Regions from separate parts of the Streptomyces sp. NPDC033136 genome, predicted to be linked through region 1. Evidence: riboswitches for the same ligand, from Rfam matches in the RefSeq annotation. Region 1 holds a riboswitch; the other holds the start of a gene.
The links. A riboswitch is a leader RNA that binds a small molecule or an ion and turns the genes downstream of it on or off. The one in region 1 is predicted to bind glycine.
Positions count from the first base shown of each region.

Region 2: it holds a riboswitch for glycine, as region 1 does, so the genes downstream of both, gcvT (glycine cleavage system aminomethyltransferase GcvT) here and gcvP (aminomethyl-transferring glycine dehydrogenase) in region 1, are expected to answer to the same signal.

Region 1 is NZ_JBVIPD010000037.1:10,061-15,829, forward strand. Features, by position in the region: gene ACZ5TL_RS37770 (DNA polymerase IV) at 1-665, shown strand, start outside; gene ACZ5TL_RS37775 (PRC-barrel domain-containing protein) at 728-1,105, opposite strand; glycine riboswitch at 1,219-1,314, shown strand; gene gcvP (aminomethyl-transferring glycine dehydrogenase) at 1,490-4,375, shown strand; partial or broken gene ACZ5TL_RS37785 (TOBE domain-containing protein) at 4,469-4,577, opposite strand; gene ACZ5TL_RS37790 (ABC transporter ATP-binding protein) at 4,604-5,680, opposite strand.
Region 2 is NZ_JBVIPD010000009.1:262,711-268,479, reverse strand. Features, by position in the region: gene ACZ5TL_RS19655 (L-serine ammonia-lyase) at 1-1,192, opposite strand, end outside; gene glyA (serine hydroxymethyltransferase) at 1,276-2,538, opposite strand; gene gcvH (glycine cleavage system protein GcvH) at 2,553-2,930, opposite strand; gene gcvT (glycine cleavage system aminomethyltransferase GcvT) at 3,032-4,153, opposite strand; glycine riboswitch at 4,353-4,452, opposite strand; gene ACZ5TL_RS19635 (AAA family ATPase) at 4,676-5,344, shown strand; gene ACZ5TL_RS19630 (enhanced serine sensitivity protein SseB) at 5,649-5,769, shown strand, end outside.

The sequences.
Region 1 (5,769 bases):
TCGGGCTGGAGGTGCAGCGGCTCGCTGAGCGGTGCGTGCGGAGGCTGCGCGGGGCCGGGCTGTCCGGGCGGACCATCGTGCTGAAGGTGCGGCGGTACGACTTCTCGACGCTCACCCGGTCCGAGACGCTGCGTGGTCCGACGGACGACCCCGGAGTCATCCGTGAGGCGGCGGTCAGGCTGCTGGAGTCGGTCGATACGACGGGCGGGGTGCGGCTGCTCGGGGTGGGCGTCAGCGGACTCGCCGACTACACGCAGGAGGACCTTTTCGCTCAGGCGGCGGGGGAGCGGGCGGTCACGGAGGGCCCGGCCGAGGAGCACTCCGTGGCGCCGGCCGAGGAGCAGCCGGCGCTCGCCGGGCGGCGGTGGCCGGCCGGGCACGATGTGCGGCACGCCGAGTTCGGGCACGGATGGGTGCAGGGCAGTGGCCTGGGGCGGGTCACCGTGCGGTTCGAGACGCCGGGGTCGCAGCCGGGACGGGTGCGGACCTTTCGCGTCGACGACCCCGCGCTGGAGCCGGCGGATCCGTTGCCGTTGATGTCACGAAGAGCCGAGGGCAGGGAGGACGGCGGCTCCACGGAGGGGCAGGGCGGCGGTGGGACGAGCGCGGTTCCCGGACCGGTGGACATACCCTCCGGGGCCTCCTCGGGGCATGCCCTCCCGTAGGGGCCGGGCGGCGCGGCGCGGGCCCCGCGGTCGCTGGGCCACGGACCGCGGGGGCCTGGCCTTCAGGCCTTCGTCTCGTCCGTGCCCGCCAGCTTGCCGAAGTCGTGGTCCGGGAGCGGAGGAGGAGCGGCGACGTCGAGACCGTAGTGGTGGTAGAGCTGGAGCTCCTGCTCCGGGGAGAGATGGCGGCCCACGCCGAAGTCGGGGGCGTTCTTGATCAGGGCGCGGTCGAAGGGGACGTGGAGGGCGCCCTCGATCAGTTCGCTGGGCTCCAGGGGGACGAACGCGTCCCTGCTGAACAGGCCGGTCCGTATGGCCGCCCACTCCGGTACGCCGGTCGCGTCGTCGAGGTAGACCTCGTCGATCGTGCCGAGCCTGGTTCCCTTGCGGTCGAACGCCTTGCGGCCGATCAGGTTGCGCGGATCGATGTCGGTACGCACGGGCCCTCCACATGGTCGCAACTCATCCGTAAACACTACAAAACGGCACAACGGGGGAGGTGGCCACTCGAAGGTGAGTGCGTTGACCTCGCTGGTACGCTGGCAGCGGCTGTTGACCCCGTGCGGGAGAGTCCTCCAGGCACCACCGGAGGCGCCGAAGGAGCAAATCCTCCCCGGAATCTCTCAGGCTCACGTACCGCACGGACGAGGTCACTCTGGAAAGCAGGGCGGGTGTCGACGGCTTCCGCTCTCACCGACGGTGAAAACCGGAGGCCTTCGGGCGATCCGGTGAAGCTCTCAGGTTGAGATGACAGAGGGGGAGGCCGTCCGGGTACCCGCGCCGTGGTGCCCCTCGTAGGTCGTGTGACCAGGAGGCCTCCGCAAATGACCGCCCATCGCATTCCGCTCTCCGAGCTCGAAGAGGCAGTCCCCTTCGAGCAGCGCCACATCGGCCCCGACCACGAGGCCCGCGCCAAGATGCTCGCGCACGTCGGTTACGGCTCGCTGGACGAGCTCACGGCCGCCGCGGTCCCGGCCGTGATCAGGAGCGCCGAAGCACTGGACCTGCCCGGCGCCCGCAGCGAGGCCGAGGTGATCGCCGAGCTGCGCTCCCTCGCCGACCGCAACCAGGTCCTCGGATCCATGATCGGGCTCGGCTACTACGGCACGTTCACGCCGCCGGTCGTCCTGCGCAACGTCATGGAGAACCCGGCCTGGTACACGGCCTACACGCCGTACCAGCCGGAGATCTCGCAGGGGCGGCTCGAGGCGCTGCTCAACTTCCAGACCATGGTCGCCGATCTGACCGGACTGCCGACCTCCGGCGCCTCCCTGCTCGACGAGGGCACGGCGGCCGCCGAGGCCATGGCGCTGTCGCGGCGGCTGGGCAAGAACAAGAAGGGCCTGTTCCTGGTAGACGCGGACGCGTTGCCGCAGACCATCGCCGTGATCCAGACCCGGGCCGAGCCGACGGGCGTCGAGGTCGTCGTCGCCGACCTCAGTGACGGCATCCCCGCAGAGGTCGCCGAGCGTGAGATCAACGGAGTGCTGATCCAGTACCCGGGCGCCTCCGGTGCCGTACGGGACATCAAGCCGGTCATCGACCAGGCGCACGAGCTCGGGGCGCTCGTCACCGTCGCCGCCGATCTGCTCGCGCTGGCGCTGCTGAAGTCGCCCGGTGAGCTCGGCGCCGACATCGCGGTCGGGACGACGCAGCGGTTCGGGGTGCCGATGGGCTTCGGCGGGCCGCACGCCGGCTACATGGCGGTCCAGGAGAAGATGGCGCGCAGCCTGCCCGGGCGGCTCGTCGGCGTGTCCGTCGACGTGGACGGGAACAGGGCCTATCGGCTGGCGCTGCAGACACGTGAGCAGCACATCCGCCGCGAGAAGGCCACCAGCAACATCTGCACCGCACAGGTGCTGCTCGCCGTCATGGCCGGCATGTACGCCGTCTACCACGGGCCGGGGGGTCTGAAGGGCATCGCGCGGCGCACCCACCGGTACGCCACCGTCCTCGCCGCCGGGCTCGCGAGCGGCGGTGTCGAGGTGGTGCACGGGGCCTACTTCGACACCGTGACCGTGCGCGTCGAGGGCCGGGCCGCCGAGATCCTGGCCGCCGCGCGGGACAACGGGGTCAACCTGCGGCTCGTCGACGCCGACCACCTCTCGATCGCCTGTGACGAGACGACGACCCGGGCCCAGCTGCGTGCCGTGTGGGCCGCCTTCGGTGTCGAGGGTGTCGTCGAGGCACTGGACGCCGCCACGGAGGACGGGCTCCCCCAGGCGCTGCTCCGCACCGACGAGTACCTGACGCACCCCGTCTTCCACCAGCACCGCTCCGAGACGGCCATGCTGCGCTACCTGCGCCGGCTGGCCGACCGGGACTACGCGCTCGACCGCGGCATGATCCCGCTGGGCTCCTGCACCATGAAGCTCAACGCGACCACGGAGATGGAGCCGGTCACCTGGCCCGAGTTCGGGCAGCTGCACCCCTTCGCGCCCGCCGAGCAGGCCGCCGGCTACCTCACCCTCATTCACGAGCTGGAGGACCGGCTCGCCGAGGTCACCGGCTACGACAAGGTCTCCCTCCAGCCGAACGCCGGATCGCAGGGCGAGCTGGCCGGACTGCTGGCCGTACGCGGGTACCACCGGGCCAACGGGGACGGGCAGCGGACCGTGTGCCTGATCCCGTCGTCCGCGCACGGCACCAACGCGGCGAGCGCGGTGATGGCGGGCATGAAGGTCGTCGTCGTGCAGACCGCCGAGGACGGCGAGATCGACGTCGAGGACCTGCGGGCGAAGATCGAGCAGCACCGGAACGAGCTCGCGGTGCTGATGATCACGTACCCGTCCACCCATGGTGTGTTCGAGGAGCACGTCGCCGAGATCTGCGCGCAGGTGCACGAGGCGGGCGGGCAGGTCTACGTCGACGGGGCGAACCTCAACGCGCTCGTGGGGCTCGCCAAGCCGGGGCACTTCGGCGGGGACGTCTCGCACCTGAACCTGCACAAGACCTTCTGCATCCCGCACGGCGGCGGCGGTCCCGGCGTGGGGCCGGTGGCGGTGCGGGAGCACCTCGCGCCCTACCTGCCGAACCACCCGCTGCAGCCCGAGGCCGGCCCGGAGACCGGCGTCGGACCCGTCTCGGCGGCGCCCTGGGGCTCCGCCGGCATCCTGCCGATCTCGTGGGCGTACGTCCGGCTCATGGGCGGCGAGGGGCTGAAGCGGGCCACGCAGGTGGCCGTGCTCAGCGCCAACTACATCGCCAAGCGGCTGGAGCCGCACTACCCGGTGCTCTACACCGGTCCCGGCGGGCTCGTTGCGCACGAGTGCATCATCGACCTGCGGCCGCTGACCAAGGCGACCGGCGTGAGCGTCGACGACGTCGCCAAGCGGCTGATCGACTACGGCTTCCACGCGCCGACGATGTCGTTCCCGGTGGCCGGGACGCTGATGATCGAGCCGACCGAGTCGGAGGACCTGGCCGAGCTAGACCGGTTCTGCGAGGCCATGATCGCCATCCGCGCGGAGATCGAGAAGGTCGGCTCCGGCGCGTGGCCCGCGGACGACAACCCGCTGCGCGGTGCCCCGCACACCGCCGGTGCGCTCGCCGGTGAGTGGGAGCACGCCTACAGCCGTGAGGACGCCGTCTTCCCGGCCGGGGTGTCGGCCGCCGACAAGTACTGGCCGCCGGTGCGCCGTATCGACCAGGCCTTCGGCGACCGGAACCTGGTCTGCTCCTGCCCGCCGCTGGACGCGTACGAGGACTGACCGACCGACCGGTCAGAGGGGGCTCCGCGGTGCGGGGCCCCTCCCGTCATGCCTCATGCCGGATGAGGGCCACCTCGGCCGACTTGATCGGGGCGACGAGAGGTCCTGGCCGCCGGTGAGGCGGATTCGGGCCGTCGCCATGACTTCGCCCGAGGTGACCGCGGTGACGGTGCCACGAGCGGTTGCGGATGCCCAGGCTCATGAGGGCACGGCAGCCGGGCAGGGTCGTCATGCCGGGTATGCGTGCGTCTGGGTCGCTTTGACCGCCGCCCACACCGGTGCACCGGGGTGCAGGTCGAGTTCGGCGGCGGCGACCGTGGTCAGGTCGGCGGTCAGGGCGAGTTCACCGGTGAGGTCGGCGCGGATCTGGTCGCTGTGGGTCTCCAGCCCGGCGACCTCGCAGCGCCACAGGTTGCGGGCGCTGGAGCCGGTCGGGCGGTCCCGGTACAGCGTCACCGCGCCCGGCGGGAACGCCACGAAGACCGGGCCTGACAGCTCCTCGGTGGTGGTGAGGGCGGGGCCCGCCTCCAGCCGGACGGTGTGGCCCTCGGCGTGTCCCCGGTACAGGTTGAGTCCGACGAGGCGGGCGATGTAGTCCGTGCGGGGGTGGCGGGCGATGTCGGAGGGCGTGCCCTCCTGGACGACCTGGCCGTCCTCGACGACGACCAGGCGGTCGGCCAGCACCATGGCGTCCAGTGGGTCGTGCGTGACCAGGACCGCGACGGCCTCGAACTCGGCGAGGTGACGCCGGAGCTGGGCGCGCACCTCCAGACGGGTACGGGCGTCGAGGGCGGCGAGGGGTTCGTCCAGGAGCAGCAGCCGGGGCCCGGTCGCCAGGGCGCGGGCCAGGGCCACGCGCTGGGCCTGGCCGCCGGAGAGGCGGCGGGGCTTGGCGCCGGCGTGGTCGGACAGGCCCATGCGGCCCAGCCACTCGGCGGCCTGGGCACGGGCCTCGGCCTTGCCGGCGCCCCGGCAGCGCGGCCCGAAGGCCACGTTGTCCAGGGCGGTCAGGTGCGGGAAGAGCAGGTAGTCCTGGAAGACGACGCCGACGGGGCGGGACTCGGGCGGCGTACGGTCCAACCGGGTGCCGTCGAGCCGCAGATGGCCCGAGGTGAGGGGGACGAGTCCCGCGAGGGCGCGCAGGGCCGTGGTCTTGCCGGCGCCGTTCGGTCCGAGCAGTGCGACGACCTCCCCGGGGGCGGCGGTGAGCGTGACGTCGAGGCGGAAGGAGCCGCGGTCCACGAGGAGGCGGGCGTCGAGGCCTTCGGGGGAGGAGCCGGGTCCAGTGGCGTCGAGGTCGGTCATCAGCAGGTCGTCCAGAGAGTGGGAGGGCCGTCACACAGGGGACCGGTCCGGGCGGTGCCGGAAGCCGGCTCCGGTCCGCCGGAGCCCCT
Region 2 (5,769 bases), on a different contig from region 1:
AGGGGATCTGGACCAGGCCGCCGACCGGGTCGCAGGTGAGGCCGAGGTTGTGCTCCATGCCGATCTCGGCGGCGTTCTCGACCTGTTCGGGAGAGCCGCCGAGGACCTCGGCGAGGGCGCCCGCGGCCATGGAGCAGGCGGAGCCGACCTCGCCCTGGCAGCCGACCTCGGCGCCGGAGATGGAGGCGTTCTCCTTGAAGAGCATGCCGATCGCGCCCGCGGCGAGCAGGAAGCGGACCACGCCCTCTTCCTTCTCTTCCTCGGAGGCGGAGCCCGCCGCGAAGTTGACGTAGTAGTGCAGGACCGCCGGGATGATGCCGGCCGCGCCGTTGGTGGGGGCGGTGACGACCCGGCCCCCGGCCGCGTTCTCCTCGTTGACCGCCATCGCGTAGAGGGTGATCCACTCCATGGCGAGGGCCAGCGGCTCGCCCTCCGAGCGGAGCTTGCGCGCGGTGTTGGCGGCGCGGCGGCGCACCTTCAGGCCGCCCGGCAGGATGCCCTCGCGGGACATGCCGCGCGCCACGCACGCCTCCATGACCCGCCAGATCTCCAGCAGGCCCTCGCGGATCTCCTCCTCGGTGCGCCAGGCCCGCTCGTTCTCCAGCATCAGGGCCGAGATGGACAGGCCGGTCTCCCGGGCCATGCGCAGCAGCTCGTCACCCGTGCGGAAGGGGTACTTCAGCACGGTGTCGTCGAGCGTGATGCGGTCGGCGCCGACCGCGTCCTCGTCGACGACGAAGCCGCCGCCGACCGAGTAGTAGGTCTTGGTCAGCAGTTCCGCGCCCGCGGCGTCGTACGCCCACAGGGTCATGCCGTTCGCGTGGTACGGCAGGGTCTTGCGGCGGTGCAGGACCATGTCGTCGTCGAGGGAGAACGCGATCTCGTGCTCGCCCAGCAGCCTCAGCCGGCCGTCGGACCTGATCGACTCCACCCGCTCGTCGGCCGTCTCCACGTCCACCGTGCGCGGCGAGTCGCCCTCCAGGCCGAGCAGCACCGCCTTGGGCGTGCCGTGGCCGTGCCCGGTCGCGCCGAGCGAGCCGTAGAGCTCCGCGCGGACCTTCGCGGTCGGCTCCAGCAGCTCCTCGTTGCGCAGCCGCCGGGCGAACAGCCCCGCAGCCCGCATCGGGCCGACGGTGTGCGAGCTGGACGGGCCGATGCCGATCGAGAACAGGTCGAAGACCGAGATGGCCACGGGGAACTCCTGACTACGGGGGTGGTGCAAGGAGGCAGGGCGCCCCGCCCACGCGGGGCGGGGCGCCCTGGAGGGTTTCTTCGTTACGCGTTCAGACCCGCGTACAGCGGGTGCTTGTCGGCCAGGGACTTCACCCGGGCCTTGAGCGCCTCGGCGTCGTAGGACGACTTCAGCGCCTCGGCGATGACGTCCGCGACCTCCGCGAAGTCCTCGGCCTGGAACCCCCGGGTGGCCAGGGCCGGCGTGCCGATCCGGAGCCCGGACGTCACCATCGGCGGACGGGGGTCGTTCGGGATCGCGTTGCGGTTGACCGTGATGCCCATCTCGTGGAGGCGGTCCTCGGCCTGCCGGCCGTCCAGCTCCGAGTGGCGCAGGTCGACCAGGACCAGGTGCACGTCCGTGCCGCCGGACAGGACGTCCACGCCCACGGCCCGGACGTCGTCCTTCACCAGACGCTCGGCCAGGATGCGGGCGCCCTCCAGCGTACGGCGCTGGCGCTCCTTGAAGTCCTCCGAGGCCGCGACCTTGAAGGCGACCGCCTTGGCCGCGATCACGTGCTCCAGCGGGCCGCCCTGCTGACCGGGGAAGACAGCGGAGTTGATCTTCTTGGCCAGTTCGGCCGTGGAGAGGATCACACCGCCGCGCGGGCCGCCCAGCGTCTTGTGCGTGGTCGTGGTCACCACGTGCGCGTGCGGCACCGGGTTCGGGTGCAGCCCCGCCGCGACGAGCCCGGCGAAGTGCGCCATGTCGACCATCAGGTACGCGCCGACCTCGTCCGCGATCCGGCGGAACGCGGCGAAGTCCAGCTGCCGCGGGTAGGCCGACCAGCCCGCGACGATCAGTTTGGGCCTGGACTCCTTCGCCAGCCGCTCGACCTCGGCCATGTCGACCCGGCCGTCGTCGCCGACGTGGTAGGCGACGACGTCGTACAGCTTGCCGGAAAAGTTGATCTTCATGCCGTGGGTCAGGTGCCCGCCGTGCGCGAGGTTCAGACCCATGATGGTGTCGCCCGGCTTGAGCAGCGCGAACATCGCGGCCGCGTTGGCCTGGGCGCCCGAGTGCGGCTGGACGTTGGCGTGCTCGGCGCCGAACAGTTCCCTGATGCGGTCGATCGCGATCTGCTCGACCACGTCGACGTGCTCGCAGCCGCCGTAGTAGCGGCGGCCCGGGTAGCCCTCGGCGTACTTGTTGGTGAGGACCGAGCCCTGCGCCTCCATGACCGCGACTGGAGCGAAGTTCTCCGAGGCGATCATCTCGAGCGTGGACTGCTGGCGGCGCAGCTCGGCGTCGACCGCGGCGGCGACGGCCGGGTCGAGTTCGTGCAGGGGGGTGTTCAGGACGGACATACGGCTACGACTCCTCAGCCGGCGGAGAAGGCGGTGTACTCGTCGGCGGAGAGCAGGTCGCCCGGCTCGTCCGTGACGCGCACCTTGAACAGCCAGCCGCCCTCGAAGGGGGCCGAGTTCACCAGCGACGGGTCGTTCACGACGTCCTCGTTGACCTCGGTGACCTCACCGGAGACCGGCGAGTACAGGTCGGACACCGACTTGGTCGACTCCAGCTCGCCGCAGGTCTCGCCCGCGGACACCGTGTCACCGACCTCGGGGAGCTGGACGAACACGACGTCACCGAGCGCGTTGGCCGCGTGCTCCGTGATGCCGACCGTCGAGACGCCGTCCTCGGCGGTCGACAGCCACTCGTGCTCCTTGCTGTAGCGCAGCTGCTGGGGGTTGCTCATGGCCTGAATTCTCCTGTACGCACGGGAATGCTGTTGACGGGGACTGCTGGTGAGCTGGGACGCAGGACGACGAGGGCGCTTGCGCGGCCCCCGGCCAGTGTCTACTTCCGCCGCTTGTAGAACGGCAGCGCCACGACCTCGTACGGCTCGTGACTGCCCCGGATGTCCACGCCCACGCCGGGCGTTCCGGCGGCGGCGTGCACGGCGTCGACGTAGGCCATGGCGATCGGCTTGCCGAGGGTGGGGGAGGGGGCACCGGAGGTGACCTCGCCGATCACCGCGCCGCCGGCGACGACCGCGTACCCGGCGCGCGGCACCCGGCGGCCCTCGGCGACGAGCCCGACCAGGACGCGCGGCGGGTTCTGCTCGGCCCGGGCGGCGGCTTCGCGCAGGGCCTCGCGCCCCACGAAGTCGCCCTCCTTCTCGAACTTCACCACCCGGCCGAGCCCGGCGTCGAAGGGCGTCAGGGAGGTGCTCAGCTCGTGCCCGTACAACGGCATGCCCGCCTCCAGGCGCAGCGTGTCGCGGCAGGACAGCCCGCACGGGACCAGGCCGGCGCCCTCGCCCGCCTCGGTCAGCGCCTGCCACAGCTCGACCGCGTGCTCCGGCTTCACGAACAGCTCGAAGCCGTCCTCGCCGGTGTAGCCGGTCCGGGCGATCAGGGCCGGGACGCCGGCGACGGTGCCGGGGAGACCGGCGTAGTACTTCAGGCCGTCGAGGTCGGCGTCGGTGAGGGACTTCAGGATCCCCGGCGACTCGGGGCCCTGTACGGCGATCAGCGCGTAGGCGTCCCGGTCGTCGCGCACCTCGGCGTCGAAACCGGCGGCGCGCTCGGTCAGCGCGTCCAACACCACCTGGGCGTTGGAGGCGTTGGCGACGACCATGAACTCCGTCTCGCCCAGCCGGTAGACGATCAGGTCGTCGAGGATGCCGCCGTCGGCCCGGCAGATCATGGTGTAGCGGGCGCGGCCGGGCTTGACGCCGCCGATGTTTCCGACGAGCGCGAAGTCGAGCAGGGCGGCGGCCTGCGGACCGGTGACGGTGATCTCGCCCATGTGGGAGAGGTCGAAGAGCCCGGCCCTCGTGCGCACGGCGGTGTGCTCGTCGCGCTCGGAGCCGTAGCGCAGGGGCATGTCCCAGCCGGCGAAGTCGGTCATCGTCGCACCGAGCGAACGATGCACGGCATCGAGCGCGGTGTGACGGAGTTCTCCTGTACTGCTCACGGTCGGTCGTCTCCCAGGGCAAATGGGTGTCCCTCCCGCGCGGGCGAAGCCGAGCGTGGGGGAGGGCGAGGGCGTTCCTCCCCATCTGTCATCGGAACCTGAGAGGTTCGCCATGACCGCGCGGGGCCATGGCTTGCACCTTGGGTGGAGCCACGCCCGTCGTCTCGACGACAGGGGGCGGCCCGCTTTTCAGATGTGCCTCGTCCGCGCGGTAACGGGGCCTGAGAGATTCAAGGGAGGGACTTGCTCCTTCGGCGCCCCAGCGTCAGCGGTGCTGGGAACTCTCCCGCGCGGATTCAAACGGCCGGTATGCAGTTGGCGCGCACATCATTGCACGCATCCTTCCGGCGCGGCAGGGGGACCTTTCACAGGGAGTGCACGAGTCCCGCGCGCCGGACACAGTTACCTGTAGCAGCCCTGTTGCAGGACGAGAACGGAAAAGAGAGGCCTGCGGCATTACCGTCTCTTTACGCTCGGCGGGGATGGGACTTCGTACCTGGCCCCAGGGGAGGACGATCAACGGTGAACAGGACCACGGCCTACGCCACGACCACGGGCGTCGCGCTGCCCGAGCAGCCGGCCGCTACCGCCTTGGCGGTTCGCGGCCCGGTCCCGGCGCCGGTCGTCCGCGATCTGCGCGACCGCGCCGGCCGCGGCCCGCACGCGCTGCTGTTCGGCCCCCGCGACCTCGTCGTGGTCACGGGCCTGCCCGGCAGCGGCAAGTCCACGCTGATGCGGCGCACCGTGCCGGGACCGCGCATCGACTCCCAGGACACCCGCGACCGCTGGGAGCACCGCATGCCGCGCTTCCTGCCGTACGCCGTCTACCGGCCGCTCGTCCGTCTCGCCCACTACGCCGGGCTGCGCCGCGCCCTGCGCTCCGGCGAAGGGATCGTCGTGCACGACTGCGGCGCCCAGGCCTGGGTCCGCCGCTGGCTGGCCCGTGAGGCCCGGCGCCGCGGCGGCACCCTGCACCTGCTCCTCCTCGACGTCACCCCCGAACAGGCCCTGGCCGGCCAGCGCGACCGGGGCCGGGGCGTCTCCCGCTACGCGTTCCTGCGCCACCGCGCGGCCACCACCCGCCTCATCCGCTCCGTGGAACAGGGCGAACTCCCCACCGGCTGCGCCTCGGCCGTCCTGGCCGACCGCGACGCGGCGAACACCCTGCGCCGGATCGCCTTCCCGGGCTGACCGCCCCCGCCTGGGCCGGGTGCCGTCCGTGTGGGCTGGGTGCCTGGGTCCGGGTGGCGGTTCCGTGGGCTGGGCGCCCGCCGGGCAACGTCCTCGCGGGCTGGGCGCCCTGCCAGGGTGCCGTTTCCGTGGGCTGGTCGCCGATTCCGGGTGGCGGTTCCGTGGGCTGGGCGCCCGGGCCGGGCACCGTTCTGGCGGGTTGGGTGCCTGGGCGCGGGGGTCCCGCCCCCGCGCCCACCACGCCGGACCCCCGAGCCGCTAGCCTTTTGGGCCACAGCAGTGGTTTCAGGCAGGCGGTAGGCAGATGGACTTCCCAGCGGACTTCTCCGCGGACTTTCCGGCGCAGACGCAGACACACCCGCACGGCGGCTGGCCCGGCAACGAGCTCGAGGAGGTGCTCTCGGCCTCCCTCGGTGCCGGACCGG